Regions from separate parts of the Enterococcus sp. BWT-B8 genome, predicted to be linked through region 2. Evidence: riboswitches for the same ligand, from Rfam matches in the RefSeq annotation. Region 2 holds a riboswitch; the other holds the start of a gene.
The links. Region 2 has a riboswitch for thiamine pyrophosphate ahead of tenA (thiaminase II). Riboswitches for the same ligand answer to the same signal wherever they lie in the genome.
Positions count from the first base shown of each region.

Region 1 (3,416 bases), on a different contig from region 2:
GGTCATACAAAAACGAGTTTACATTCTCCATTCTTTTATAAATTGCAGAATAATTTTGTTTTTTTTGAATATGCAGATCAAATGACTCGAGTGTATTATCGCTATATTGATGAATTTTATCGGATTCTGGCTAATAAAATCAGTGCTGCTGTGTTGGAAAAGGTGAATGATAAGAAAAGCTTTTTCCGCAGAGGAGTTTCCATAGACAAAATGAGCAGCGATCTGTTAAAAGAGATGAAGCCTATCCTTCAAGAAGGAATTGTTTTTTGTTTTGAAGATATTGAGCAAAAAGGGAAAGACTATCGAATTCCGATTTATATGATAGAAGATTCATTGTGGAAGACCAAAAATTTGGTATATAAGGAAGATCCGCTGATTGCCTCACTGATCTATAATTCAGGGAAGCGTACATGGCATTTTGAGAATAATGAAGAAAGCTTCAATATACAGCTGCCGAAGCATGCATAAAAAGATGAGAAGAGGCATATTATCAGCCTGTCTCATCTTTTTTTATTTGATCATCTTTTATGGCATCTTCTATTTCTTTATGCAGGAAATAGGAAATGACCGTACGGATGACAACAAGGGAAGCCAGTTTGAAAAGATCCTGGAATGTAGGCTTGATAATAGACTCAATAATATCTGCAGCAATTAAAATTTCCAGACTTAGCAGAATATAGCTGCCTAAAAAATTCTTGATTAAATTGTTGTTTGTTGTAATCATCAGACGATCCTGCTTTTGAAACTCACTCTTGAAAAAATCTGCTGCTGCTAGTGCCACGCCCCAGATCAATACAATAATGGACAGAATATTCAGGCAAAGCACAAAGACTTCAAAAAAAGGAATCAGTCCATCCATCATGTTTTCAGCTAAATGTGTCATAGTTTACTCCTTTTCAGCCGTTCACTCACCAAGCTTACATTTTTTTGATTATGGCAAAAATTTCATAGGGTAATATTTTTGCTGAATTGGCAAGGTAATGTGTAAAATGAATTTAGATAAAAAAATGCCCGGCTTGTTTTAATACAGTCAACGTGTTCTCTTTGTCTGCATTTTTAATTAACAGATAATCTGTATTGTATGTAGACAAGGTAAAGATAGAGATGCCATTTTCAGCCAGAGGATTTGCCAGCTGCGTCAGGATGCCGATCAAAGTAAAGTCAAGTTCACCGACAATCTGAATGATAAACCAGTTTGAGTCAGCAGCAATGGCTCGTCTGGTATCTATTGAATTGGTTGGAACAATGACTGAGCACTCATCGGCAGTATAGGTGATGCTTTTGAAGCCGGTCAGCTGACTGAATTCTTTTGGTATCAGGTGGTCAGCCGGAAATTTTATGACGGAGTAATCTACCGTATCATGAAGCTTTAAATCCATTGATTCTACTCCTTATTTATAGTGAACCATTCAATCATTGCGACTGCGCTGTTTATTGGAAGGGTTCGCTCTTTTCTTTCTATAGTTTAGTCTATCACAGATGAAATCGGGAGAACAGAAAACAGAGTTATTTACAACCTATTTTCTTTGTGCTAAACTAAGCCTGTCTTGTAAGGACATCAAAATTTAATAGAACACCATCACATAGGGGAGCTTCGTAGCTGAGAATGAGATTACTCTAAACCCTTGAACCTGTTGCGTTAGTACGTGCGTAGGAAGTTGTGATGGAGTAGATAGATAATTACTCCTCCTTTGTTGATTGGTTTGTTCTAAAACAAGGAGGATTTTTTATGTCAAAAAAAATGGATTTACGAGTTTGGATTGAAGGGACTGTGATTGCTGCTATGGCAATGGCTTTATCTTTTATTCCGCTGGAATCAGCCAATGCAGCATTTGATTTATCTCTGGGGATGATTCCTCTGGTACTTTATTCGTATCGTAGAGGGGCTTTGCCGGGGATTACAGCTGGGTTCATCTGGGGGCTGCTCAGTATTGTTCTGGGCTCTGCCATGAAAAACTTCATTTCGGTTCCGCAGATTATTTTTGAGTACCCATTTGCGTTTGCTTTTGGGGGAATGGGCGGCTTGTTTTCTTCCAAAATTCAAAAAGCAATATCTGACAGTCAGTCGAATAAGGCGGTCAGTTATATCTTAATTGGGAGCCTAACTGCAGTCGTCTCCCGCTGGTTTTGGCACTACTGGGCGGGGGTCTTTGTTTGGGGAGTCTATGCTCCGGAAGGGATGAGCCCCTACTGGTATTCATTGCTGTTTAATGGAGGCAGTGCCATTGCAAATACAGTACTGGTCAGTGTAGTTTTAGTTATTATAGTCAAAGTGGCACCGAAGCTGTTTATTCCAAAAATGGCTCATTATATCAACAATTCAGCCAAAAATAAATAAATCAAAAAAGCCGAATACCCTGCTGTAAAACAGCGAGGTATTCGGCTTTGATAGTCATAATAATTTATTTTATTTGGCGTTTATCGGATATTCCCAATCTGCTGATTCGTTTAATATGGTCAACAGGAATCATGCGGATTTGCTGAGTGTCCTCCTGAGAACGAAGCATAATGGAGTCAGTAATATTTTTAGAAACAATCCAACCGGAGGCAGCTTCAAATTTTTGATCTGTCGGGCTTTCTTTGATTTGCAAGACAACAAGACTCTTCTGTGCTGCGGCTAACTGCAATTCTTTTAAAATTTCTTCCCGCTCTTTTGATTTTTCATTTTTAACCTTACTGTCATCTAAAAAGGCAGAGAAGAAACTATGGGAAGATTGTGTGATCAGTCTGGAAATACTTTTCATCGTTGATTTATGATCGTTATCCATTTTTCTACCCCCTTCAATATTAAGACAATCCGAATAATCATTATTTATCGTAGTTATTATCATTCTACCTAATTTTTAGTCAAAATTCAAGAAGATATGTTCCCATTTTTAATCAAAATGAGGTTGCTTTTTTTATTTGTTTGAGTAAGATTAGAGTATATAATTAATTAGTATTGTTGCAAATGGAACTGGTATTGAAGAAAAGAAAGAGTGATAGTATTGGCACAAAAGCAGAGACTGAAACTGAAGAAATGGATTATTGGATTGTTGGCAGCCGCTGCTTTAGGAGGAGCACTATTAGGGAAAATAGCACCTATGGAAGCTGGTTTTTCCAATTTATTTAAAAAGGAAAAAGAGGCTGTATTAGGAGAAGATTCTACAAATAAAACGTCAGAGAATGTTGGGAAAATTGTAACTTCTGAAACAGAAGAAGTACAGTTGAGTTATGCAGAGCAGGTAACTCAGGAGATTCAGCAGGATAAATTTAATGGACGGATAAATGTTCCACTGTTATTGCAGACAGAGGATTACTGGAAGACAATTCCTTACGGTACGGGAGAAAATAATACACTGGAAAAAAATGGCTGTGCGATTGTTTCACTGGCAATGGTTGCGTCCTATCTGGACAATGCGGAAGTTCTGCCTCAG
Region 1 is NZ_JAJDJV010000003.1:84,760-88,175, reverse strand. It holds gene LI951_RS04875 (hypothetical protein) at 1-468, shown strand, start outside; gene LI951_RS04870 (DUF1622 domain-containing protein) at 491-883, opposite strand; gene LI951_RS04865 (ACT domain-containing protein) at 996-1,379, opposite strand; TPP riboswitch at 1,576-1,675, shown strand; gene thiT (energy-coupled thiamine transporter ThiT) at 1,730-2,338, shown strand; gene LI951_RS04855 (hypothetical protein) at 2,403-2,768, opposite strand; gene LI951_RS04850 (peptidase C39 family protein) at 2,988-3,416, shown strand, end outside.
Region 1: another riboswitch for thiamine pyrophosphate. It lies ahead of thiT (energy-coupled thiamine transporter ThiT); the one in region 2 lies ahead of tenA (thiaminase II).

Region 2 (3,416 bases):
ATCAATAATTGCAGCTGTTGAAATGTCGTAGACTGCCTTGACTCCCTGAGTATTCTGAATGGGCAAAGCCGTCAGGACAGAAGTACCAAAAACAAATCTTTCCTGAAACGTTTTTAAATCTGCCTGCATCCCGGCTCCGCCACCGCTGTCAAATCCTGCAATTGTCAACGCCTGTATTGTTTTATTCATCCGTCAATCCTCCTGATTCTGGCTGATTTTTCGACTTTTTCCTGATTCAGTAAAGAAAGTTCATCAAGCAGCTCCTGTCTAAATGTTCCTACTGCAAGTCTCTTAAGTTTTCCGGCAACTGATTCACCTGCCAGTGCATAGCTGCAATTGGCCAGCACAACGGATTCAAGCGATGTTTCTGTATCAACAGCTAAAAACGCTCCGCAAATAGAAGACAGTAAACAGCCGGCACCTGTCATTGAAGTAAAATAAGGAGTTCCATTTTCAACAAGATAAACAATCCGTCCATCTGTGACAACGTCTTTTTCCCCGCTGACAGATACAAATGTCTGATATTTATTCGCAACCTTCTTCGCTGCAGCAATGATATCTGCAGAGCCGGCTCCCGCATCTACACCTTTACTGGTCCAATCACTCTCTGCCAATGCAGCAATCTCTCCTGCATTTCCACGAATCAGTGTTGGACTAATGCTTGTCAACAGATGTGCAACCGCTTCTTTTCGATACAAAGTTGCACCCACTCCTACAGGATCAAGCACAACTGGTTTGTTCAGCTGATTGGCTTTTTCACCAACAGTAATCATAGCCTCCAATTGCACCTGTGAAAGGGTCCCAGTATTTAAAACCGTTGCATCCGCTATTATTGCCACCTCAATCATTTCTTCAAGCGCTGAGGACATAAATGGTGAGGCACCCAATGCCAAAAGACCATTCGCTGAATCATTTGCAACGACGATATTGGTAATATTATGAATCAAAGGATTTTGCTTTCTGATTTCGTCAATTAAATAATATGGATACATGAAGATTCCTCCCACTGTTCCTGTTCATAGGCCATGCCCCAGAACTTCCATTCCTGATAGCTGCTAACTAAAAAACTTTGAAGCATCAAGTTTCTTTCTGATTCTGAGACATTTTCAGCGAGGAAATCAGTCAGCCTTCTTTGGCGGTCAACTGCTTCCTGATATCCTGTACTGTCATACGTTTCAATCCATTGTTGATAAAGGGGCTTCGGGGAACCGTTTTCAATCAGCATTTCTCCAATTTCCTGATACAGCCAGTAACAGGGAAGCAGTGCTGCAGCAGTTCTCGCTGCACTGCCCGAAGCCAGTTCCTTATACATATGTGCAGTATAATAATATGCAGTTGGTGCAATCGGTGTGGCTTGTATCACTTTTTCATCAATTCTCAGCTCTTTGAAAAAACTTTCTCGTACAGCAAGCTCTGCTTCATCCAAGCCTGCGACACCGGCAAGAAATGATTTCTTTATGTCTTTGTCCTCTGAAAGCTCTGCAGCAGCTTGATGAATATTAGAGAACTGCTCCAGATAATACCTATCCTGAATCAGGTAATAACGAAATATTTCCGGTGAAAGTGTCCCTTCTTTCAACTCCTTTAAAAACGGATGCTGCTTACTTTTATTCCACAACTCATCCGCCTGTTCCCTTACTTCCTCTGTAAAACTCATCTTGTTCCTCCTCAATTTTTTTGAGAAGAAAGCCAAAAAAAACAGAAAAACCCTTCAGAATGTACGAAACCATCTTGAAGAGTCTAAAATATCTTATTCTATTTCTCAGACTACTTCCCTACGCAAGTATCAACTCACAGGTTCAAAGGGTCCGTTCACATGAACGTCTCAGTCATAAAGACACCCCCAGCATATCTAAAATTATAACATAGAAAGAAAAGAAGAAACAATGAAAAAAACAATCTTCGCAAAATAAACCTGTAAAACGATTTACTCAGCAGCAGCAAGCGAAAAGAAAAAATCTGCAGCCTGTATTGTTGAATTTAGGTAAAAAGCCAGAAACGGCATGATTGCATGCTCCACCAGACCGCTTCCTAAATCTTGTCAAAATATAACAGTCAATTCAATAAAATCCAAATCTAAACTTCTTTATCATTACTCACAAATACAGTATCTCAAGCAGTATAACTCTTTTATCAGAATCACTCCGGATCATTTAGAAGGTTCTTCCTTACGTACCGCAACAATTTCTTTTTTAATCTCTTTTCTTTTTTCAATCATCACATAAACCATTCCTATCAGAAAGGGCAAAACAAAGCTGCCGAATCGATACAAGAGCAGAGAAGAAACAGCATCTACTGTCCCTACCAAAGGTTTAAACAGCAACAGATAGACAAATTCAAATGAGCCAATTCCAGCAGGTGTTGGAATGACACCAGCCAGAACAATCGCAAAACTAGTATAAGACAATGTCAGCAGCAAGTCGAGGGAAGAATGATGCTCAACCAAAGCTACATAAGGAATAACCAGCCAGATCAGAACTTTTCCCACATTCCACATGAATATACGAATCATTGCAGAGTGGTCTTTGATCACTGTCTGGACGGTATCCCTCAGTGAATAAATCTGGATATTCCATTGATCTACCCAATCCCTAAGCTTAGGTCGTTTGATATGCTTATCCGCCCAAACCGTTAAAAATACTTGCAGTCTGATACTTATTGAAAGAGCTAAAACAACAACAACAATCAAAAAGCTGAAAATTAAACTAGCTAAAATAAATGGAATCATCATGGGGGCAGTCGAATAAAGAAGCGGAAACTGAAAAATAAGACCTAAGACAGCTAAAAAGATTACAGCCAGCTTATACATAATCATATGCAGAGCTGTAATACCAATAGCCTGAGAGGTTGCCAGAGCCTTTTTCCGGTAATAAAGCACTTCTGAAACAAGCGTTCCTGTACCAAAAGAAACAATCCGATAAAAAGCAACATAACAGGAAGCAAAGAAGCCGTCCTTTGTTGTGAAATCAGGTTGAAAGCTGTAGACAATTTCTTTAATCGATCGACCTTCTACAATTTGATAGAACACCCCCAGCCCAACAACAGCCAGTAGGGTAAAAACACTTGTTTTCAGCAGTTGTGCAAAAATACTGCTTAATGAATTATCTATTACATAAAAAACGATTCCAATCATAACCAGCATCAAAATCACATTAAAAATGATTTTCAGCACAGGTTTATTCTTCATGACTTCCTCCTCTAAGAAAAATAGCTAAAATACAGATAAAGAATGCCGCAGAAAACGAAGCTTCCCAATATGAAAGCAGCATAAAATTTTAATTTTCTTGATTTATGACGAAAGATCTGCTGCCCGATTAATCCCGCCGGCCCACCGCCAATGATTCCGGCTGTGAGTATTCTGTGTTCTGGAATTCGCCAGCCGCCTTTTTTGGCCTGACTCTTGTCGTAATACATAA
Region 2 is NZ_JAJDJV010000011.1:53,833-57,248, forward strand. It holds gene thiD (bifunctional hydroxymethylpyrimidine kinase/phosphomethylpyrimidine kinase) at 1-189, opposite strand, end outside; gene thiM (hydroxyethylthiazole kinase) at 186-992, opposite strand; gene tenA (thiaminase II) at 974-1,657, opposite strand; TPP riboswitch at 1,756-1,855, opposite strand; gene LI951_RS11050 (lysylphosphatidylglycerol synthase transmembrane domain-containing protein) at 2,150-3,187, opposite strand; gene LI951_RS11055 (DUF1294 domain-containing protein) at 3,199-3,416, opposite strand, start outside.